Regions from separate parts of the Billgrantia tianxiuensis genome, predicted to be linked through region 1. Evidence: predicted binding sites of a transcription regulator. Region 1 holds the regulator's gene; each other region holds the start of a gene.
The links. The regulator sigma-54, encoded in region 1, starts transcription at its own class of promoters, with help from an activator protein. The targets are predictions, from matches to a motif close to TGGCACNNNNNTTGCTNT.
Positions count from the first base shown of each region.

Region 1 (7,874 bases):
CCCAATAAGGATTGGGCAGGCAGCGCGCATCGAAGACGATGTCGGCATCGAGCGGCACGCCGCCCTTGAAGCCGAACGATTCCACGGTCAGGGTCAACTGGTCGGCGCGATGGCTGGCCACCTGCTCGGTGATACGGCCGCGAAGGTCGTGCACCGACAGCCGCGAAGTGTCGATGATCAGGTCTGCCAGGTTGCGAATGTCGCTCAACGTGGCGTCTTCCGACTCGATGGCTTCACCCAGGGTCATGTCGCGGCCACGGGTCAGGGGGTGGCGACGCCGGGTGGCGGAGTAGCGCTCGTGCAGGATCTTGGCATCGGTCGTCAGGTAGACGATCTGGCAGTCGACCTGCTTGGCGCGCAGCTCTTCCAGCAGCCGCGGGAAACGTTCCAGGGCATGAGGCAGGTTGCGTGCATCGATGCTGACGGCGATGGAAGTCTGGATCGTAGGGGAGTTACGTAGCTCATCGACCAGCGACCCGAGCAGCATCGCCGGCAGGTTGTCGATGGCATAGTAGCCAATGTCCTCGAGCGCTTGCAGTGCGATCGATTTGCCAGAGCCGGAACGGCCGCTGATGATCACAAGCTGCATGAGGGTTCTCCTGATCAGGGGCTGGCCGAACGGCGTAACGAAAAATTCAGGCCGAGGACTGTCGTCGTATCGCTTCGATGAGACGCTCGTGGAGTTCGCGCTGGCTCTCGCATTTGCGCAGCCGTGCACGTGTGTCGGCATCGTTCATCACGCTGGCCACCTGGCTCAGCAGCGACAGGTGGGTGTCGTCGGCCTCCTCGGGTACCAGCAGTACGAAGACGAGATCGACCGGTTCGCCGTCGATGGCGTCAAAATCGATGGGCTCCGCCAGTTTGAGAAAAGCCGCCACGGGGCTATGGCAGTGTGGGCTACGGGCATGGGGAATGGCGACGCCATTGCCGATGCCAGTGCTACCCAGCCTCTCGCGGCCGACCAGCCGGCTGAAGACTTCCTGGCTGTCGAGGCTCGGAGTGTTCTGCGCAATGAAGGTGCTGAAGAACTCCAGCACCCTCTTCTTGCTGCCTCCCGGAACGTCGAACAGCGCGCGTTCCGGGGGCAGGATGGTTTCCAGTGTCATGGCAACTCAGCGAATGCCGGCGCCCTGGGCGCGCGCCTGGGCTTTTTCCTTGTGTTTGACCAGTTGACGGTCGAGCTTGTCGGTCAAGGCATCGATAGCGGCGTACATGTCGGGATCGGAAGCTTCGGCATGCAGGTCGGCGCCGGCGGCATGTATCGTACAGGCGGCTTGTTGGCGTTCCTTCTCGATCGAGAGCGTGACCTGCACGTTGGTAATGTTGTCATAGTGGCGTTGGACGCGGTTCAGCTTCTCGCTCACGTAGTCACGCAGTGAATCGGTCAGCTCTACATGATGGCCGGTGATGTTGACTTGCATGACAAGCTCCTTCGTCCTTCGGGTGGTAGCTCGATTGTAACCCTTTTTACTGCCCTGCAAACCCCCTCGAGCCGCCGAGATTGTCTGGCGTCAACGTTACGTGGAGGCCTCAGCGAAAACGCTTGCGCTCGCTCGAGGAGGGAATCCCCAAGGCCTCACGATACTTGGCAACGGTGCGGCGTGCCACCTGAATCCCGTCGTCTGCGAGCAATTCCACCAGGCGGCTGTCGGAGAGCGGCTTGCGTGGCGGCTCATCGGCGATCAGCTTGCGAATGCGGGCGCGAATCGCCGTGCTGGAGTGGGCGTCGCCATCGCCGTTGCCGCCGACATGGCTGGAGAAGAAGTACTTGAGTTCGAACACACCGCGTGGCGTGTGGATGAACTTTTGTGTGGTCACGCGAGAGATGGTCGACTCATGCATCTCGACGGCCTGAGCGATATCGGCCAGCACCAGGGGCTTCATGGCTTCCTCGCCCTGCTCGAGGAACTCGATCTGGCGCGCCATGATTTCGCGGCCCACCCGTAGCAGGGTGTCATTGCGGCTCGCCAGGCTCTTCATCAGCCAGCGCGCCTCCTGCAGGTGATCCTTGAGAAACTGATTGTCCTGACTCTTGTCGGCGCGGCGCACCAGGGCAACGTAGTCGGGTTGGATGCGCAACCGGGGCAGGGCGTCGGCGTTCAGCTCGACACGCCAGCCGGACTCGTCATGATAGGCAACCAGATCCGGCGTGACGTAGCTGCTGCCGACCTCGGCATAGGCGCTGCCCGGGCGGGGGTTCAGCGAACGGACCAGGGCGATGACCTCGTCCAAGGCTTCGTCGTCCAACCCCAATCGGCGCTTGAGCAGGCGGCGATCGTCGGCGGCCAGGGCTTCGAGAAACTGGCGCACCAGGCGGCGGGTCTGGGGTAGCAGGGGCGTGTCGTCGGGCAGGGTGGCTAGCTGCAGCATCAGGCACTCGCGCAAGTCGCGGGAGAATACCCCGGTAGGCTCGAACTGCTGCAGTCGCAGCAATACCTGCTCGACTTCCCGTACGGTCAGGCCGTCGAGGCCCTGCTGGCGCAGTCCGTCGCGGATCTCCTCCAGTGTCTGGGCCAGGTAACCGGCACCATCGACGGCATCGATCAAGCTCTCGGCGATAATGTGCTGGCGCTCGCTCAGGTCGGTCATCGCCAGTTGCCAGACCAGGTGTCCGGCCAGGGTCTGCTCCGAGGCCTGACGCTCGAAGTCGGGGCCTTCGCCAGTGACACCCGAGCCGCTGCCATGATCGGGGTAGGTATCGGTCCAGTCGCTGTCGGTCGACAGCTCGTTGGGTATTTCGCTGGCCCAGTCTTCGCTTTGGGCTTCGCTGACGGCCTGTTCACCAAAGCCGTCGTCGAGCTCCAGCATGGGGTTGGATTCCAGCGCCTGTTGGATCTCCTGGCGCAGGTCGAGAGTCGAAAGCTGCAGCAGGGCGATGGCCTGCTGCAGCTGGGGAGTCATGGTCAGCTGGGTGCCGACACGCAGTTGCAAAGATGCTTTCATGGCCATGAGAATACGGGGCTCATTTGCCGGAAAACTCTACCCTAGACCGGCGTGCGATGACTTGCAAGCGAAATAACTGCAATAAGCATGCCATCGGCAATATTCATGCCTTTTGAGTAACTTTTAATTTAAATCATAGTGTTGCCGGGGTGGTTGGGGTTTAGAGCCGGAAATCCTCTCCCAGGTAGACTTCTCGTACCCGCTTGTTGGCGAGAATGGCCGCAGCGTCCCCTTCGGCGATGATCTGGCCGTCGCCGACGATATAGGCCGAATCGCAGATATCGAGCGTTTCGCGAACGTTGTGGTCGGTGATCAGGACACCGATGTTGCGTGCCTTGAGCTGACGGATGATGCCCTTGATCTCGCCCACCGAGATCGGGTCGACCCCGGCAAAGGGTTCATCGAGCAGAATGAACGCCGGTTCGGTGGCCAGGGCGCGGGCGATCTCGACACGTCGGCGTTCGCCGCCGGACAGGCTCATGCCCAGGTTGTCGCGAATGTGGGTGACGTGGAAGTCCTCCAGCAGGCGTTCGAGCCGCTCGTGCCGCCCGTGGCGGTCGAGGTCCTTGCGCGTCTCGAGGATGGCCATGATGTTGTCGGCCACCGACAGCTTGCGGAAAATCGAAGCTTCCTGCGGCAGGTAGCCGATACCAGCCTGGGCACGCTCGTGCATCGCGCTGTGCGAGAGGTCCTGGTCATCGATGTGGACTTCGCCAGCATCCGCTTTCACTAGCCCGACGATCATGTAGAACGAAGTCGTCTTGCCGGCCCCGTTGGGGCCGAGCAGGCCGACCACGCAGCCCTGCTCGATGGAGAGGCTGATGTCGTGTACCACGCGGCGGCGTTTGTAGCTCTTGGCCAGGTGCCGGGCATGCAGGGTCTTCATTGGCATCTCAGCGCTCCGGCTGCAGGGTCATGCGGATACGCTGGCGCCCCTCGACGCCTTCGCTTTCGGCACGGGCCTGGACGACGCGGCGATCGAGGAAGTACTCGAGATAGCCGCCGTCGAAGGTATCGCCGCCCTGGTGCAGTTCGGCGCGGTCGATCAGTTCCACCCGTCGTTCGGCCACATGATAGATAATGGTGCGCCCCCAGCCGCGTACCACGGGCTGCTCGGGATCGGGCTGCTGTTCGATGTAGGCGCGTTCGCCGCGTGCCGTGGCACGCGAGAGTTCGCCGGCAGCATTGCGTTGGAACTCCACCCGGTCGCCGGTCAGGCGCATGCTGCCCTGGCGAATATCGACATCGCCGGTGTAGACCGCCGTGCCGGCACGGTCGTCCAGGTCGAGCCGGTCGGCCTCCACTTCGATGGGCTGGTCGGCATCGCGCTGCTGCGCCATGGCCGAGCCGGCTACCCACGCCATGCCAACCAGCGCCAGGGTGAGCAGCGTTCGGGCGGTTGGGAGCTTGCATCGCTTCATGGCGTGAAATCCTCTAGGTTGACGGCTTCGGCGGCCTGCCCCGGCTGGGCCCCTTCCGGGGGTGGTGGCCGCGCACATTGTCGGTCAAACGCGCCCGGTTGTCATGGATCCAGGCATCGAAGCGCTCGCCGCGCATGCGCTGCGGCGGTTGCTGCAGCAGGGCGGGCGTATCGCTCCAGGCGTGTCCTACGTTGGAGTCGAAGTGCAGGATATCGGTGTCGAGCTGCCAGCGCTCCTCGGGGGCAAGGAGTCGAGCCTCGCCAGTGAGCGTCAGCGGGTTGCCGCTGGGGCCGAGCCGTCCTTCGGTGGCGTTGGCGATCCACAGTCGGCCCTCGCGGTCGATCAGGTGGGCCAGCGGCGTGACGGCGCGGGTGACGTCGTCATGAGGCGTGTGTACCAATCTAGGGCTCTCCAGGCGTTGATGAGCCCTGCCGCTGGCATCGAAGCGGGTCAGTTGCGCCTGCTCCAGGTAGTAGTCAGGCTCGCCGGCTTCGTCCGTGGGCACCGGGCCCGGCGCCGGCGCTTGCCAAGGGTCCAGCCAGGCGATTAAGCCGCCCAGGGCGACCAGCAGCAGGAAAAGCCAGACACGAAATGAGGGGCGCGGCAACCGGCGCAGCATATCCAGGTGGCCTCAGCGCTTGCCGTGGAGGTAGGTGTCGATCAGGGCGTCGCGATGCCCCTGGGCCTCGAGCAGCATGTCGCAAATCTCGCGCACCGCGCCATGTCCACCGCTGCGTTCGGTGACATGGTCCGCCAGGGCGCGGATATAGGACGGAGCGCCGGGAACGGTGATGCCGATGCCGGCGCGCTGGATGGGGGCCAGATCGGGCAGGTCGTCGCCACAGTAGGCGACTTGCTCAAGTTCGATTCCCTTGCGCTGGCATAGCTCGCGCAGGATGGCGAGCTTGTCTTCACAGCTCTGGAAGACATGGTCGACACCGAGGGCCGCGGCGCGATGGCTGACCATGGGCGACTCGCGTCCGGTGAGAAAAGCCACCTGGAGGCCGGCGCGACGCAGCAGCTTGATGCCCAGGCCGTCCTGAGTATGGAATGCCTTGATTTCGACGCCGTCGGATTGGAAGTAGAGGCGGCCGTCAGTGAGGATGCCATCCACGTCCAGCGCCAGCAGACGAATCCTGCGCAGGCGGTCGAGAAGGCGTGGATCGATAGTAGAGGTGGCCAGAGCCATGGGCTCTCCTTGGTCAGGGTGATGTCAGATCACGCCGCTTCGCAGCAGATCGTGCATGTGCAGGGCTCCGATGGGGTGGCCCTCTTCGTCGACGACGGCCAACGCCGTTATCAGGTTGTCCTCCATCATGCGCACCGCCTCGGCGGCCAGCACGTCGGGGGCAATGCGTTTGCCGGGGCGGGTCATGACGTCGTCCACTGTCAGCTTGCTGAGGTCCTGGTGCTGATCGAGCGTGCGGCGCAGATCGCCGTCGGTATAGACACCGATCAGTCGATTCTGCTCATCGACAACGCAGGTAAAGCCGAGCCCTTGTCGGGTGATCTCGAGCAGGGCGTCGCGCAGGGGGCTGCCCAGCGGTACCCGCGGCAGTCGCTCGCCTTGATGCATCAGGTCGCTGACCCGCAGCAACAGACGCTTGCCCAGGCTGCCGCCGGGGTGCGAGAGAGCGAAATCCTCGGCGGTAAAGCCGCGTGCCTCGAGCAGTGCCACCGCCAGAGCATCACCCAAGGCCAGAGCGGCCGTGGTCGAGGCCGTTGGTGCCAGATCCAGCGGACAGGCTTCGCGCGCCACGCCGGCGTCGAGATGGGCGTCGGCGTGGCGGGCTAGCGTCGAGTCGGGGCGCCCGGTCATGCTGATCAGTGGCGTGCCGATGCGCTTGAGCAGCGGCAGGAGCGCCGTTACCTCAGCCGTTTCGCCGGAGTTAGAAAGTGCCAGCACCACGTCGCCTGGCGTGATCATCCCCAAGTCGCCGTGGCTGGCTTCGCCGGGATGGACGAAGAAAGCCGGGGTGCCGGTGCTGGCGAGGGTGGCAGCGATCTTGCCGGCGATATGGCCCGACTTGCCCATGCCGGTCACCACGACGCGCCCCTGGCAGGCGAGCATCAGTTCGCAAGCGCGATCGAAGTGGCTGTCGAGCCGGTCGGCGAGCGCGGCGATGGCCTGTTCCTCGACTTGCAGCGTGCGACGGGCGCTGTCGCGCAACGCCGAGGAATCCTGGGCGGAAGGGGCGGGTGAGGAGGATTGGTCTGCGGTCATGACGATGATTGTTGCCTGATGTGAGGTTTCACTCAAGGGTGGCACCGCCGCTGAGTCCGAGCCAGACGAGATAAGCGGCGTAGGTGGCAAGAAAGGCAGCGCCGGCGACCCGGCCTAGACGGCCTTGGCGTTGCCACAGCAACAGGATGGCCATGGCCAGGGTCAGCAGCAGCATGACACGGTAGTCCCGTCCGGCGGCGTCCGGATGTGGTGCGCCGGGCGCCAGCACGGCAGGTATCGGCAGTACGGCCAGCAGGTTGAAGAGGTTGGAACCGATCACGTTGCCGATCGCCAGGTCGTGCTGGCGTTTCAAGGCGCTGGCCACACAGGCGGCCAGTTCCGGCAGGCTGGTGCCCACGGCAACCACGGTGAGGCCGATCACCAGTTCGCTGATGCCCAACCCTCGGGCCAGTTCGCTGGCTCCCCACACCAGGGCGCGAGAGCTGAGCGACAGCAGCACGAGGGTGAGGACGACCCACAGCAGGGCGTGCTTGAGCGTCATGTCCGGTATTGCGTCGCCCGGTATGGTGTTGGGGGTATCGGGAGTGTCGGCCCGCACCAGCCACCACACGCTGAAGATCATCAGCAGCACCAGGATCAGGGCGTCGAAGCGACCCAGAATGCCGTTGGCCAGCGCATAACCGGTGACCCCGGTGGCCCCGAGCAGTAGCGGTAATTCGCGACGTACCAGGGAAAAGGGTACCGGGATGGGGCGAACCAGGGCCGTGGCCCCCAGTACCAGGCCAATATTGGCGATGTTGGAGCCAAGGGCGTTGCCGGTAGCCAGGTCGGGAAGGCCATCGAGCGCAGCGAACAGGGCCACCACCATCTCGGGAGCCGAGGTGCCGAGCGCCACGATAGTCATGCCGACCAGCAATTCGCTCAGCCCGGTGCGCCTGGCAGTGGCGGCGGCGGCGTTGACGAAACGATCGGCGCTCCAGGTCAGAACGGCGAGGCCGCAGGCGACCGTGATGAGAGGTAGCAGCATGGCAGCGATCATGGCGATGGAAGGGGGCACATTAGACGTCTTCAGTGGTTCGGGTGCAAGCCATTGGACGGGTTGGGCTGGCGCCGGGCGGAAGAGTTAGGATACGATGTTCGATAATTTTTCCTGGACTTTGCGGCATGATCGATTCCCCCTTCGTGGAGGTGAGCAATCTGCATTTCTCGCGAGGCGAGAAGGTCATCTTCAGCGGCGTCGAGCTGCAGATTCCCCGTGGCCGGATCACGGCCGTCATGGGGCCCAGTGGCACCGGCAAGACGACGCTGCTCAAGCTGATCGGTGG
Region 1 covers NZ_CP035042.1:3,203,670-3,211,543, reverse strand. The annotation lists gene rapZ (RNase adapter RapZ) at 1-589, opposite strand, end outside; gene ptsN (PTS IIA-like nitrogen regulatory protein PtsN) at 636-1,106, opposite strand; gene hpf (ribosome hibernation-promoting factor, HPF/YfiA family) at 1,113-1,421, opposite strand; gene EKK97_RS15030 (RNA polymerase factor sigma-54) at 1,531-2,949, opposite strand; gene lptB (LPS export ABC transporter ATP-binding protein) at 3,104-3,829, opposite strand; gene lptA (lipopolysaccharide transport periplasmic protein LptA) at 3,837-4,364, opposite strand; gene lptC (LPS export ABC transporter periplasmic protein LptC) at 4,378-4,983, opposite strand; gene EKK97_RS15010 (KdsC family phosphatase) at 4,996-5,553, opposite strand; gene EKK97_RS15005 (KpsF/GutQ family sugar-phosphate isomerase) at 5,578-6,588, opposite strand; gene EKK97_RS15000 (calcium/sodium antiporter) at 6,617-7,576, opposite strand; partial or broken gene EKK97_RS14995 (ABC transporter ATP-binding protein) at 7,714-7,874, shown strand, end outside.

Region 2 (7,874 bases), 1.7 Mb from region 1:
GGATGACGGCGAGGGCATCGATCCGGTCCACATTCCGCGTCTCACCGAGCGCTTCTACCGGGTCGACAAGGGACGCAGCAGCGAAAGCGGGGGCACCGGGCTGGGGCTCGCCATCGTCAAGCACGTGCTGCTGCGCCACGACGCCTACCTGGAAATCGAATCCCACCCCGGCCAGGGCGCCCTGTTCCGCTGCGTGTTCCCCGCCTCCCGCCTGATGGCGACCGAGCTGGCCACCGGCTGACGACTGTCGCTGTGCCCCATTCTTGTGTATGCTCTGTATTAGCAGGTTGTTTTTAAACCATTTTTCTCGTGTCCCGCCTGGCCGTACAGGCTGCGTCAACGACACGGCACGGGCACTGCAAGGGACTCCTGAATGGCAAGGAAACAGGACGAGATCAGGCGTCAGAACAGGGAAAGAATCTTGCTTGCCGCCGAGTGCGTCTTCGCGGAAAAAGGCTATGCCGGGGCATCGATGGGCGACATCGCCAAGCTCGCCGAACTGCCCAAGTCCAACGTGCATTACTACTTCTCCACCAAGGAGGAGCTCTATCGCGAAGTGCTCCTGGAGCTCCTCGAGGTGTGGAAACAGGATGCCCTGTGCTTCGAACTCTACGACGACCCGCGCATCGTACTTGCCACTTATATTCGCGCAAAGATGCAGCACTCCCGCAGCCGTGCCCACGGCTCCAAGGTCTGGGCAGCCGAGGTGATGCAGGGCGCTCCCATTCTCAAGGAAGAGCTGCGCGAGAATCTCTACGAGTGGGCCAAGCTCAAGGAAGCCAAGATTCGTGAGTGGATCGAGAACGAGCGCATCCTGCCGGTGGAGCCCTCCTATCTGCTTTACATGATCTGGGCCTCGACCCAGCACTACGCCGATTTTAACTACCAGATTGCCCTGCTCAACGACGACCACCCCTCGACGACCTGCAGTTCGAGAAGGCGGTACAGACGGTTACCGCCGTGATCCTGCGTGGGATCGGCCTCTCCCCCTGAGGGTCGAGGGAACGGCGACACCTCCCGAAGGTGTCGCCGACGATGCTACAGGGCACTGGCGGCGCTCTTGCGGAACGGGTTGCGCGGGTCCTCCTCCCAGCTCATGTAGGGCTTGCCCGTTTGTTGCGGCAGCATGCTGATGCAGTCCTGCACTGGGCAGGTGATCTGGCACAGGTTGCAGCCCACGCACTCCTCCTCGATCACTTCGTAGCGCCGCGCACCGCCGGCATCGACCAGCTTGGCGATGGACTGGTGCGAGGTGTCCTCGCAGGCGATGTAGCAGCGCCCGCACTGGATGCACTTGTCCTGGTCGATATGGGCGATGGTCTTGAAGTTCATGTCGAGGTGCTTCCAGTCGGTGGTGTTGGCCACTGCCTGGCCGGAAAAAGCCTCGATCGAGCCGTAGCCCTTCTCCGCCATCCAGCGCGACAGGCCGTCCTTCATTTCATCGACGATACGAAAGCCATGCAGCATGGCAGCGGTGCACACCTGCACGCTGCCGGCACCCAGCGCCAGGAACTCCGCCGCGTCGCGCCAGTTGGACACCCCCCGATACCGGAAATCGGCAGGCTGCGAGTGGGCGCGTCGCGGGCAATTTCCGCCACCATGTTGAGCGCAATGGGTTTGACCGCGCTGCCGCAGTAGCCGCCGTGGGTGCTCTGGCTGCCGACGGTGGGGCGGGCCACCATGGCGTCCAGGTCGAGGCTGGTGATGGAGTTGATGGTGTTGATCAGCGATACCGCATCGGCGCCACCGCGCAGGGCGGCCTGGGCCGGGGCGCGGATGTCGGTGATGTTGGGAGTCAACTTCACGATCACCGGCCTGGAGTAGTACTGCTTGCACCAGCGGGTGACCCGTTCGATCAGGTCCGGGTTCTGCCCGACGGCGGCGCCCATACCGCGCTCCGGCATGCCGTGGGGGCAGCCTAGGTTGAGCTCGATGCCGTCGGCCCCGGTGGCCTCGACCAAGGGCAGGATGTGACGCCACGCGGCCTCCTCGCAGGGCACCATGAGCGACACGATCAGCGCGCGGTCGGGCCACGCCTTCTTGACCTCGGTGATCTCACGCAAATTGATGGCCAGCGAGCGGTCGGTGATCAGCTCGATGTTATTGAAGCCGAGCACTTCGCGGTTCTTGCCGAAATGGGCCGAGTAGCGTGACGAGACGTTGACCGCGGGCGGATCCTCGCCGAGGGTCTTCCACACCACGCCGCCCCAGCCCGCCTCATAGGCCCGCACGACGTTGTAGGCCTTGTCGGTGGGCGGGGCAGACGCCAGCCAGAAGGGGTTCGGTGCCTTGATGCCGGCGAAGTCGACGGAGAGGTCGACGCCATTGACGAGTTCGCGGCTCGATTCATTGGTGAATGCGCTCATGCAGCCTCCTGCTGGATCATCAGGGCCTGGTGGATGGCGCGTGCGGCAAGCTTGCCGTGCTGCACCGCCTGTACGGTGAGATCCTGCCCCGGTGCGATGCAGTCGCCACCGGCATAGACGCCGGGGAGCGAGGTCTGGAAGTCGTCGTCAACTTGGATTCGCTCGCCGTCGCGCACCAGGCTTGCCGCCAGCGGGTCGCTGAGGCTGGCGCCATCGAAGCCCTGGCCGATGGCCTTGAAGATGGCATCGGCAGCAAGGTCGAAGGTTTCGCCGGTACCTGTCAGGCGGCCGGCCTCGTCGCGCGTCTTCTCGAAGCGCATGCCGGCCACCCGTCCCTCGCCATCGAGTAGCACCTTCGCGGGCCTGGCCCAGGTCAGCATGCGAACGCCGTTGGCCTTGGCGATCTCCTGCTCGTGGCCGGTGGCCGACATCGCCTCGAGGCCACGCCGATAGACCAGCGTGACCTCCTCGGCACCCAGCCGAGACATCTGCGTCGCCATGTCGATGGCGGTATTGCCGGCGCCGATCACGACGCAACGGCGGGCCAGTGGCAGCCCGGCAAGGTCGTCGGCCTGACGCAGCTCGCGGATGTAGTCGACGGCGGGCATCATCCCCGGGGCCGCTTCACCGGCCAGGCCCAGCTCGCGGCTGGCACCGAGCCCCAGGCCAAGGAACACCGCATCGAAGTCGTCACGCAGCTGCGCAAGATCCAACTCGCGCCCCAGCCGCTGGCCGTAGCGAATCTCGATGCCGCCGATGCCGAGCAGGAACTCGACCTCGCGGCGGGCGAAATCGTCGGTCATCTTGTAGCGGGCGATGCCGTATTCATTGAGCCCGCCGGGCTTCGCCTCGGCTTCGAAGATCGTCACCCGGTGCCCGAGCATCGCCAGGCGATGGGCGCAGGAGAGCCCCGCCGGGCCGGCTCCGACCACTGCCACGTGACGACCGCTGTCGGCGGCACGCCGGAACGGGTGCCCGTCGAAACGCATGTGATCGGTGGCGTAGCGCTGCAATAGCCCGATCAGCACCGGCTGGCACTCTTCGTGGTGATTGCGCACGCAGCTCTGCTCGCAGAGGATCTCGGTGGGGCAGACCCGCGCACAGCTGCCGCCCAGGATGTTCTGCTCGAGAATGGTGTGTGCGGCACCGTTGATGTTGCCCTCGCCGATCTGGCGAATGAAGCGCGGAATGTCGATGTCCGACGGGCAGGCCTCGATGCAGGGAGCATCGAAGCAGTACAGGCAGCGCTGGCTCTCGATCTGCGCCTGGCGTTCGCTGAGCGGCGGATGCAGGTCACTGAAACCCTCGGCAAGCCGGGTCGCGTCATAGGCCGGGGCTTCACCGACCCGGGGCAGGTGGTTCAAAGAGTGGGTCACGGTCGTTACCTCGTTGTTCTTGGCTGTATGTCGCCGGGCTGGACGCCGCCGGTTATGGCGTCCTTAATCGCGCTTTACCGCCTGCGGTGCGTGGAGTTCGGCGCGACGCTTGAGCAGGTCGAAGACGCCAGGGTAGGCCGGGCGCTCCAGGTAACGGCCGGCACCGCGTTCGGCGCGCAGCTCCCCATCGCGCCATACCCACTTGCCCTGGCTCACGGTATGACGGGGAATGCCGCGCACCGTCCTGCCTTCGAAGATGTTGAAGTCGACGTTCTGGTGATGGGTTTCGGCCGAGATGGTGCGGGTGCCGCTGGGATCCCACACCACCAGGTCGGCATCGGCACCGACTTGTATCGAGCCCTTGCGCGGGTAGAGGTTGAAGATGCGGGCGGTATTGGTGGAGGTCAGCGCCACAAAGTCGTGGATCGACAGCTTGCCGCTGTTGACACCTTCATCCCACAGCACTGCCATGCGGTCTTCGACGCCGGCGGTACCGTTGGGAATCTTGGTGAAGTCGTCCTTCCCGGCGGCCTTCTGATCGGCGCAGAAGCAGCAGTGATCGGTCGCGGTGGTCTGTAGATTGCCCGACTGCAGGCCATGCCACAGCGCCTCCTGATGCCCCTTGGGACGGAACGGTGGGCTCATCACGTGGGCCGCGGCACGTCCCCAGTCGGTATCCTGATAGACGCTGTCGTCGAGCACCAGGTGGCCGGTCAGGCATTCGCCGTAGACCGGATGGCCCTGCTGTCGGGCGTAGGCGATCTCGTCGACGGCATCGCGGGTCGAGACGTGGACCAGGTAGATGGGGGCCCCAAGGGTACTGGCGATGCGAATGGCGCGGCTCGCCGCCTCGCCCTCGACCTGTGGCGGCCGCGACAGCGGGTGCGCCTCGGGCCCGGTCATGCCCTCGGCCAACAGCTTCTGCTGCATGTGGTAGACCAGTTCGCCGTTCTCGGCGTGCACCGTGGGTATCGCGCCAAGCTCCAGGCAGCGCGAAAAGCTCTGCACCAGGATATCGTCGGTGGCCATGATGGCGCCCTTGTAGGCCATGAAGTGCTTGAAGCTGTTGACGCCGTGCTCGCGCACCAGGGTGCCCATCTCCTCGCTCACGCTGTCGTCCCACCAGGTGATGGCGACGTGAAAGGCGTAGTCGGCGGCGGCTTTCTCGGCCCAGCCGCGCCAGGTGCCGAACGCCTCCATCAGCGACTGGCCGGGGTTGGGGATCACGAAGTCGATGATCGAGGTGGTACCGCCAGCGAGCGCCGCGGCAGTGCCGGTGTAGAAGTCCTCGCTGGCCACGGTGCCCATGAAGGGCAACTGCATGTGCGTGTGCGGGTCGATGCCGCCCGGCATGACGTACAGGCCGTCAGCATCGATCACCTCGCCGCCGGCGGGAGCGTCGAGGCCAAGGCCGATGGCCTGGATCTTGCCGTCGGCGCACAGGATATCGGCCCGGTAGCTATCGCTATGGGTCACCACGGTGCCGCCACGAATCAAGAGGCTCATGTCGCGTTTCTCCCTTTCGTTGTTGTCTTCATTCGCCGTCGGTGAGACGCCCGTAGGCTTCCGGGCGACGGTCGCGGAAAAACTGCCAGTTGTTGCGTATCTCACGCACCATCGCGAGGTCGATCTCATGAACCAGCAGTTCGTCCGCCTTGTCGCTGGCCTGGGCCTCGATCTGCCCGCGCGGATTGACGATGTAGGAACTGCCGTAGAATTCGCCGATGTTCCACGGCGCCTCGGTGCCGACACGGTTGATGGCGGCAATGAAGCAGCCGTTGGCGGCGGCGGACGCGGGCTGCTCGAGTTCCCACAGGTACTGGGATAATCCGGCCACGGTCGCCGACGGATTGAAGATCACCTCGGCACCGTTGAGTGCCAGCGCCCGCCAGCCCTCGGGGAAGTGGCGGTCGTAGCAGATGTAGACGCCGATCTTGCCGTAGGCGGTATCGAAGACCGGCCAGTCCGACTTGCCCGGCTTGAAGAAGAATTTCTCCCAGAAGCCGGCGACCTGGGGGATGTGGGTCTTGTGGTACTTGCCCAGGTAGCTGCCGTCGGCATCGAACACGGCAGCGGTGTTGTAATAGACGCCGGTCACGGTCTCCTCATAGATCGGTACGACCATCACCATGCGATGCTCGGCGGCAAGCTTTTGCATCATTCGGCAAGTGGGGCCATCCGGTACCCGTTCGGCGGCCGCATACCACTTCGCATCCTGGCTGGGACAGAAATAGGGCTGGTTAAACACTTCCTGAAAGCAGAGCACCTGCACGCCGGCCTGGGCAGCCTGCTCGATCAGCGGCAGGTGTGCCTCGTTCATGGCATCGCGAATCGCCGCGGGCTCCAGGTCGGTACTGGTCTTGAGGCCCATCTGAATCAGGCCAATCGTCATCTTCTGCATCTCTTCGATCCTGTTGTGATTGTTGTCAGCCTGCGCTTTCCGCATCGGCACGGGCAATTTCAAAAAGCTGACTCAACAGACAGCTTTTTGAAATTAGTTGCTCTCCCACGGGATAGCAAGACTCAAACGTTGAATTCGCCATGGCCTGACTCAAGCTCTTGTCGAGCAAGGAAAAATCATCGCCTCATCAGGCGTTTGCACCAGAGCGAAGGAGGAATGCCCCAACTATGAACTTATGCTGTATTTTTATTTTGCTTTTTAAATCAAAAGTTTATGTTTTAATTTTGGTAATTAAAATTAGCCTGTTAAGGAATCTTGAACCAAATTGGAAAGTGACTAGTCTGTCATGAGGCGCTTTTCCGTGGGGAGCGGAAACCTCCTCAGTAGTCTTTGCCCAGCTCACCCTTAACATTGCTGTCTTTATAGTCAGCTTTTAAAACATAAACTTAGCATTCGGAAAGTGTATCGAGCTGGACGATTCGGCGCGGGAGTCAGCCAATCGAATGGCAATGGGCATACATATTGCTTCTTGCCGGCAAGACCAAGACCAACACAACAATGAGCTCATGCACCGAGTGACGGAGAACAACAATGACCCAGTCATCGAGGATGTTGGACAGGAAGGGCCTGATCGAACTCGAGGTAGGCGACGACTTACGCAATAGTCCACGGTTCAACGACGACATCGCACCCACCAAGGCAAGTGAAAGGACCTGGTCGAGATGGAACATCGCCGCGCTCTGGGTCGGGATGTCGATCTGTGTGCCCACCTATACCCTAGGCGGCGTTCTGACCGCCTATTTCGGGCTCAGCGTGGGCGAGGCCCTGTTGGCGATACTGCTGGCCAACGTGATCGTACTGATTCCGCTGACGCTGAACGCCTTTCCCGGAACCAAGTTCGGCATTCCCTTCCCGGTGGTGCTGCGCTCTTCGTTCGGCATCCTCGGCTCCAACGTGCCCTGCCTGATTCGCGCCCTGGTCGGCTGCGGCTGGTTTGGCATCCAGACGATGTTCGGCGGCCTAGCCATTCACCTGCTGCTCGCTGCGCTCTTCCCGCCCTGGCAGGCATTGGGGGGCATCGGCGAGGTCATCGGCTTCTTCGTTTTCGGGGCGATGAATCTCTACGTGGTGATCCGCGGGGCGGAATCGATCAAGTGGCTGGAGACGCTGGCCGCCCCCCTGCTGCTGGCAGTTGGCATCGGGCTGATGTTCTGGGCCTGGCCGCACATGTCGATGACCGAACTGCTGGCACAGCCTCCCTCGCGTCCGGAAGGCGCTTCGGTCGTTGGCTACTTCCTCGCCGGCCTGACGGCCATGGTGGGCTTCTGGGCCACGCTATCGCTCAACATCCCAGATTTCAGTCGCTTTGCCAAAAGCCAGAAGGATCAGATCGTCGGCCAGGTGCTGGGCCTGCCCCTGACCATGTTCTTCTTCGCCGCCCTCGGCGTGGTGATGACGGCCGCCTCGGAGTCCCTGGTCGGTCGAACCATCGCTGACCCGGTCAACCTCATCGGCATGATCGATAATCCGTTCTGGGTCGGCATTGCGATGGTGCTGATCATCGTGGCCACGATCTCGACCAACACGGCAGCCAACATCGTCTCGCCCACCAACGATTTCCAGAACGTGGCGCCCAAACTGGTCGACCATACGCGTGGCGTGCTGCTGACCGGCCTCGTGGGCGTGCTGCTGATGGGCTACGACCTGCTGCAAAAGGCGGGAGTGATCGGT
Region 2 covers NZ_CP035042.1:4,930,465-4,938,338, forward strand. The annotation lists gene phoR (phosphate regulon sensor histidine kinase PhoR) at 1-241, shown strand, start outside; gene EKK97_RS23120 (TetR/AcrR family transcriptional regulator) at 374-964, shown strand; partial or broken gene preA (NAD-dependent dihydropyrimidine dehydrogenase subunit PreA) at 1,039-2,366, opposite strand; gene EKK97_RS23130 (NAD(P)-dependent oxidoreductase) at 2,363-3,742, opposite strand; gene hydA (dihydropyrimidinase) at 3,806-5,248, opposite strand; gene EKK97_RS23140 (nitrilase-related carbon-nitrogen hydrolase) at 5,277-6,143, opposite strand; gene EKK97_RS23145 (NCS1 family nucleobase:cation symporter-1) at 6,735-7,874, shown strand, end outside.
Region 2: EKK97_RS23145 (NCS1 family nucleobase:cation symporter-1) is a predicted target of sigma-54. The motif match lies at 6,655-6,672, and genes of this name have one in related genera.

Region 3 (7,874 bases), 1.8 Mb from region 1:
GCGGTGCCGTGGGGGGCCCCGGCGTTGACCGGCCACTGGATCGGCGCCAGGGCATCGTAGGCGTCGCGGTCGAGCCCGGCCAGGCCAGAGATATCGAACAGCCGGCGGCTCTCACCCGGGCCCTCACCGTTCTCGAAGCCCGAGAGCCGGGCGTGCTCGTCGAAGATCTCGCACGGATGGGTATAGGCGAACGCCTCGCCGAAGCCCAGCCGCTTGGCCACCTCGCAGACGATCCACCAGTCGTGCCGGGCCTCCCCAGGCGGAGGCAGGATGCCGCGCTGGCGCGAGATGCGCCGCTCGGAATTGGTCACGGTGCCGTTCTTCTCCGACCAGCTCGAGGCCGGCAGCACGATATCGGCATAGGGCAGCAGGTCGGCGTTGGCCATGCACTCGGAGACGATCACCAGCGGGCATTTCTCCAGCGCCGCACGCACCCGGTCGGCCCGCGGCAGGCTCACCGCCGGGTTGGTGGCCATGATCCACAGCGCCTGCACCTCGCCGCGCTCGATCGCCTCGAACAGTGCCACCGCCTTATGGCCGGGCGCCTCGGGCAGGCACGGCACCAGCCGCTCAGTGGCCCAGAAGCGCGTGACCCGGTCTCGCGCGCCGGGTGTGTCGTAGTCCATATGAGCGGCCAACTGGTTGGCCAGCCCGCCCACCTCGCGCCCGCCCATGGCGTTGGGCTGGCCGGTGATCGAGAAAGGTCCCGCCCCCGGCAGGCCGATCTTGCCGCCGGCCAGGTGGCAGTTGATGATGGCGTTGCCCTTGTCGGTGCCGCTGCTCGACTGGTTCACCCCCTGGGAGAACAGCGTGACCACATGCAGGTGGCTGGCGAACCAGTAGAAGAAGGTCTCCAGGCGCTCGGCATCGACATCGCAGTCGGCGGCGATGGCCTCCACAGCGGCATCCTGCTCCCGCGCCGCGGCAAGCGCCTCTTCGAAGCCCTGGGTATGCGCCTCCAGGTAGACCCGGTCGAGCTTGTTGCGCTTCGCCATCCACGCCAGCAGCCCGGTGAACAGGCGCGCATCGCTGCCCGGCTTGAGCCCCAGGTAAAGGTCGGCGATCTCGCAGGTATCGGTGACCCGTGGGTCGATCACCACCACCCGCAGCAGCGGGTTGCGCTGCTTGGCCACCTTCAGCCGCTGATAGAGCACCGGATGGTTCCAGGCCAGGTTGGAGCCCACCAGCACCACCAGCTCGGCCTCTTCGAGATCCTCATAGCTGCATGGCACAGCGTCGGCGCCGAAGGCACGCTTGTGGGCCGCCACCGCCGAGGCCATGCACAGCCGCGAGTTGGTATCCAGGTGCGGCGTACCGAGAAAGCCCTTGAATAGCTTATTGGCGACGTAATAGTCCTCGGTGAGCAGCTGCCCGGAGAGGTAGGCGGCCAGCGCCTGCGGCCCGTGGGCCGCCCGTACCGCCGCCAGCCGCTCGGCGACGGCCTCCAGCGCCGTATTCCAATCGGTCTCGACGCCGTCAACCCGCGGCCGGGTCAGGCGGCCATGATGGCCCAACGTCTCGTGCAGCGCCGAACCCTTCACGCATAACCGGCCGAAGTTGGCCGGATGCTCCGGGTCGCCCTGCACCTCGACGATCCGCTCGTTCTCGACGCTGGCCAGCACGCCACAGCCGACGCCGCAGTAGGGGCAGGTGGTTCGGGCCTCGCGCATGTCGATCTCCTGTCTGGTCTTGGCGAAACGACGACGCCCGCCAACGGCCGCCCCCGAAGGGTGGCGTTGGCGGGCGTCGTTGCCGCTTGGGGCACCGCATGGCGCCCTCTAGAGAGTATTGACCCGTAGCAAGCAGGAAGCGTGCCATCCACCGAAGAACGAGCGGGTATCAGGCAGATGCTCCTTCGTTCCTGACGCCCCTCCATGCTGCTTTGCACCATTTCCCCACGGCCGGTTCCGCCCTTGCACCAGACTGGTGCCAGTGAGCGAATCAGGCTCGCTCGCCACCAGCCAGTAGCACGCCAAATGCCCCACTGTCCGCGACGGAGTATCAGTTGGAACGTTTCTTGCATCGTGTTTCGCAAGAAGTACCACAGGAGCCGCTAGGCTCTTGCGCCAATGCAAAGGCGCGACACAGAGCGAGACCCTATGCCATCACCATCACCTCTGAACATTCTGTTGGTCGACGATGAGGTAGTGCGTGCCGCCATGGTCGAGGAAGCGCTGATGGCCGAGGGTCACCGGGTCATCTGCCGGCTGACGAGCCCGGCCAGCCTCAACGAGATGGTCGAGCGCCACCAGCCCGACGTGGTGATCATCGACATGGAGAGCCCCGACCGCGACACGCTGGAAAGCATGGCCCTGCTCAACCGCGAAAACCCTCGTCCGGTGGTGTTCTTCGCCGACCAACACGACTCCGACACGCTGCAGGCCGCGCTCAAGGCCGGCGTCAGCGCCTATGTGGTCGACGGCCTGGTGCCGGAGCGTGTGGAGGCCATCGTCGAGGTCGCCATCGCCCGCTTCGACGCCTTCCACAGCATGCGCCAGGAACTCGACAAGGCGCGCAACCAGCTCGCCGAGCGCAAGCGCATCGAACGCGCCAAGGGCCTGTTGATGAAGCACCAGAGCTGCGATGAGGAGCAGGCCTACCGCATGCTGCGCAAGCTCGCCATGGATCGCGGCCAGCGTATCGCCGAGGTCGCCGACAGCGTCATTGACATACTCGACCGCCTGAATCCGACCCTGGCATCGCCCCAGGGGCGACCCGACCAACGGGGATCCCGCTCATGAGCCACCCGCAACACCATGCCGCCAGCCCCGAACTCGAGCGTCTCACCCTCGGCTTCGTGCCGCTGCTCGACGCCGCTCTGTTGATCGTCGCCCGCGAGCAGGGCTGCTTTGCCGCCCAAGGCCTCGAGGTCAGTCTTTCGCGGGAGAACGCCTGGAGCACCCTGCGCGACAAGGTCGCTGCCGGCTTGCTCGACGGCGCCCAAATGCTCGCCCCCATGCCGCTGGCCATGAGCCTGGGGCTGGGCCGCGCCCCCTGCGAAACGCTTGCGCCGACGCTGCTCTCGCGCAACGGCAATACCATCACGCTCTCCACGTCGCTGTGTCAGGCCAGCGGCGCCGCGCTAGCAACAGACCCAGGCACCAGCGCCCTGGCACTGGGCGACTGGCTGCGCGGGCCGGGCAGCGGCAAACGCCCACGCTTGGCCATGGTCTACCCCTACTCCTGCCAGCACTACCAGCTGCGCGAATGGCTGACCCTGGGCGACATCGCCCCCGACCGCGACGTGGAACTGGTCGCCCTGCCACCGCCGCGCATGGTGGAAGCCCTGCGCAACGGCCAGATCGATGGCTTCTGCGCCGGCGAGCCCTGGGGCACCCTGGCCCGCCACTGCGGCGCGGGCCAACTGGTCGCCACTGGCGCCCAACTGTGGCAGGACCACCCCGAGAAAGTGCTCGGCGTGACCCGCTCCTGGGCGCAGCGCTACCCCGCTACCCTGGCCGCCCTGCTGCGGGCCCTGGCAACAGCCAGCGAGTGGCTGGCCGCCTCGCCGGATCACCGTCGCCAGGCACGGGAGTGGCTAGCCCTGCCGCCCTACCTCGACCGCTCGATTCGCCATCTCGAAACGCTCGACAACGACGCAGCCCCCATTCATCAGCATCTCTGCGGGGCGGACATGCTGCGCCCGACGCCACAGGCCGCACTGCACTTCGCCGCCCCCATCGTGAGCCAGCTCGAAGCGCAGGGCGGCCGCTTCGATCCCGCGCTACTGGCGGCATGCTACAGCCCTGTGCATTTCGATGCCGCAACGCACCATTGATGTGCATGGCCGGTGAAAGCTGAGTTTCCTCCGGCCAGCATCACGCCCCCAAGTCACTTTCCAACACACTGGCACACAAGGAAAAACTTCACGCACCAGGTACCTTGGCCAGAATCTTGATACCTGCAGGACAAAGCGGCGATCAAAGGCGATCGCCCACATGAATGCGACAACGACGTCTCTGTGCTCCCCGGTTCGATCCTCGAATCGACAGGGGAAGCGCCGAGGCGTCGTTGCGTTATAGGCCCGTCATTCTGACAAGCGCAGCGAGAGGAGGTGTTCGCATGCCACGGCGACATCCCGAGACATCCACCGTCGAGCATTTGGTCATCGTCGGCAACGGCATGGCCGGCCACCGGCTGGTCGAGGCACTCCTCGCCCGGACCGAGCGCCCCGCCAGGATCACGGTCATCGGGGCCGAGCAGGCGCCGGCCTACAACCGCATCCTGCTCTCGCCGCTGCTGGCCGGCGAAATGCAGCGCGAGGCCCTCACCCTGCGCAGCGCCGAATGGTATGCCGAGCAGGGCATCGAACTCATCCTCGGCGAGCGGGTGGAGAAGATCGACTGCGACGCACGCACACTCAGCACCGATGCTGATCGCCGGCTCGACTACGACCGCCTGGTGCTGGCTACCGGTTCGAACCCAGCCCGCCCGCCGGTGCCGGGACTCGAGCTTCCCGGCGTACACGTGTTCCGCGACCTGCACGACGCCGACGCCCTGGCACGCGCCGCCGAAAGCGGCCGCAACGCCGTGGTGATCGGCGGCGGCCTGCTCGGCCTGGAAGCCGCGGAAGGGCTGCGCAAGCGCGGCATGCAGGTGAGCCTGCTGCAGCGCGACGACCGCCTGATGAATCGCCAGCTCGACCTTACCGCCGCCCGCCTGCTGGAGAATGAGCTACGCGGTCGCGGGCTCGACATCCATACCGACGCCCAGCTCGAACGGCTGGAAGCCGACGCCGAGGGCCAGGTGTGCGCCGCCCTGCTCGCCGACGGCACGCGGCTCGCCGCCGACTGCGTGGTGGTGGCCATCGGCATCGTGCCCAATGCCGAACTAGGGCGCGTGGCCGGACTGGAGGTCAATCGCGGCGTGATCGTCGACGAGTGGCTGACCACCAGCGACCCGGCGATCCACGCTCTGGGCGAGTGCTGCGAGCACCGCGGCAACCTCTACGGCCTGGTCGAGCCGATCTGGCGCCAGGTCGAGGTGCTGGCCGAGCGGCTCTGTCTCGACCATGACCACGCCGATGACGAAGACGCACAGGGCTACGTCGAGAAACCGACCGCCACCAAGCTCAAGGTCAGCGGCATCTCGCTCTACGCCTTCGGCCCCACCGAAGCCGAACCCGATCACGAGGTACTCAGCTACCGCGATCCCCAGCAGGGCGACTACCGCCGCCTGCTGCTGAGAGGCGGCCGCCTGGAGGGCGCCGTGCTCTACGGCGACACCGCCTCCGGCCCCTGGTACTTCGAGCAGGCCCTGGCCGGTCGCGACCTCACCGCCTGCCGCGCCGCGCTGCTGCTCGGCGCCGCCGACGCCCAGGCCCTGCTCGACGACGCATCGAACGAATCACCGCACAGCCCCGCCAAGGAGGCCGCATGAACACGCCCGTCAAACCGCAACTGATCGTCATCGGCAACGGCATGGTCGGCCACCACCTGGTCGAGCAGCTGGTCGAACAGGGCGCCACCGAGCGTTACGCCGTCACCGTGTTTGGCGAGGAGCGTCACCTGGCCTACGACCGCGTGCACCTCTCCGAGTACTTCAGCGGCCGTGACGCCGCCTCGCTGGCGCTCTCCACCGCCGACTACTATGCCGAGCACGGCATCGAACTGCGCCTGCATGAAGCGGTCACCGAGATCGACCGCGACAAGAGCGAAGTGGTCACGCCCCAGGGCCGCTACCCCTACGACCGCCTGGTGCTGGCCACCGGCTCCTACCCCTTCGTGCCGCCGATTCCCGGCAACGACCGCGAGGGCTGCCTGGTCTACCGCACCCTGGAGGACCTCGACGCCATTCGTGCCGCTGCCGAAACCGCCACCACCGGCGTGGTGGTGGGCGGCGGCCTGCTCGGCCTGGAAGCCGCCAACGCCCTGCGTGGGCTCAACCTCGACACCGCCGTGGTGGAATTCGCCCCGCGGCTGATGCCAATGCAGGTCGATGCCGAAGGCGGCGAGCTGCTGCGCGAGAAGATCGAAGCGCTGGGCGTACAGGTGCTTACCGGCCGCGCGACGCAGGAGATCGTCGACGGCGAGGCCAGTCGCCACCGCATGGTGTTCCAGGACGAGAAAGTGCTGGAGACCGACCTCATCGTCTTCTCCGCCGGCATTCGCCCCCGCGACGAACTGGCCCGCGACAGTGGCCTGGAGATCGGCGAGCGCGGCGGCGTGGTGATCGACGACAATTGCCTGACCAGCGACCCGGCCATCCTCGCCATCGGCGAAGTGGCGCTGTGGAACAACAGCATCTTCGGCCTGGTCGCCCCCGGCTACCAGATGGCCAAGGTCGCCGCCGCCACCCTGCTCGAGGGAAATGAAGCCTTCAAGGGCGCCGACATGAGCACCAAGCTCAAGCTGATGGGGGTCGACGTGGGCTCCATCGGCGATGCCCACGGCGACCGTACACCCGGAGCACGCCAGTTCCGTTTCCTCGACCCGCTCAAGCAGCAGTACCGCAAGCTGGTGGTCTCCAGCGACGGCAAGCGCCTGGTCGGCGCCATGCTGGTGGGCGACAACAGCTACTACGACACTCTGCTGCAGTACTATGCCAACCGCATCGAGCTGCCCGAGGACCCGGCCTCCCTGATCCTGCCGGCCGGCAGCGAAGCCGCCCCCGCGCTGGGGCCGGACGCCCTGCCGGCCACCGCCACCATCTGCTCGTGCCACAACGTCACCAAGGCCGACGTGTGCAGCGCCATCGACGGCGGCGCGGTGGACCTGGGCGCGGTGAAAGGCGCCACCAAGGCCAGCACCGGCTGCGGCGGCTGTGCCGCCCTGCTCAAGACCCTGGTCGATCACGAACTCGAGAGCCGCGGCGTGGAGGTCGACAAGTCGATCTGCGAGCACTTCGCCCATACCCGCCAGGAGCTCTACGACATCGTACGGGTGGAGGGCATCAAGACTTTCAGCGAGCTGATGGAGAAGCACGGCAACCCCAAGACCCACAAACTCGGCTGCGACATCTGCAAGCCGGCGGTGGCCTCGATCCTGGCCTCCTGCTTCAACGAGCCGATCACCGACGCGGCCCACATCCCGCTGCAGGACACCAACGACACCTTCATGGCCAACATGCAGAAGAACGGCACCTACTCGGTGGTGCCGCGCATCGCCGGCGGGGAGATCACCCCCGACAAGCTGGTGGTGCTGGGCCAGGTGGCGCAGAAGTACGAACTCTACACCAAGATTACCGGCGGCCAGCGCATCGACCTGTTCGGCGCCCGCCTGGAGGACCTGCCGGCGATCTGGGGTGAGCTGATCGAAGCTGGCTTCGAGACCGGCCACGCCTACGGCAAATCGACCCGCACGGTGAAGTCCTGCGTGGGCAGCACCTGGTGCCGCTACGGCGTGCAGGACAGCGTAGGCATGGCGATCCAGATCGAGAACCGCTACAAAGGCCTGCGCGCCCCGCACAAGCTCAAGTTCGCCGTTTCCGGCTGCACCCGCGAATGCGCCGAGGCCCAGAGCAAGGACGTCGGCGTGATCGCCACCGAGAACGGCTGGAACCTGTATGTATGCGGCAACGGCGGCATGCGCCCACGCCACGCCGAACTGTTCGCCACCGACCTCAGCGACGAGGAGCTGTTCCGCTACATCGACCGCTTCCTGATGTTCTACATCCGCACCGCCGACCGCCTGCAGCGCACCTCGGTGTGGCGCGAGAACCTGGAAGGCGGCCTGGACTACCTCAAGGAAGTGATCCTCGAAGACAGCCTCGGCATCGGCGAGGAGCTGGAGCGGCAGATGCAGGCCGTGGTCGACACCTACGAGTGCGAATGGGCCAATGCCATCAGCGACCCGGAGAAGCTCAAGCGCTTCCGCAGCTTCGTCAACGACGCGCGCCCGGATCCGGACATCATCTATACCACCGAGCGCGGGCAA
Region 3 covers NZ_CP035042.1:1,378,906-1,386,779, reverse strand. The annotation lists gene EKK97_RS06580 (nitrate reductase) at 1-1,670, opposite strand, end outside; gene EKK97_RS06575 (ANTAR domain-containing response regulator) at 2,100-2,741, shown strand; gene EKK97_RS06570 (CmpA/NrtA family ABC transporter substrate-binding protein) at 2,738-3,778, shown strand; gene EKK97_RS06565 (NAD(P)/FAD-dependent oxidoreductase) at 4,063-5,379, shown strand; gene nirB (nitrite reductase large subunit NirB) at 5,376-7,874, shown strand, end outside.
Region 3: EKK97_RS06580 (nitrate reductase) is a predicted target of sigma-54. The motif match lies at 1,800-1,817, and genes of this name have one in related genera.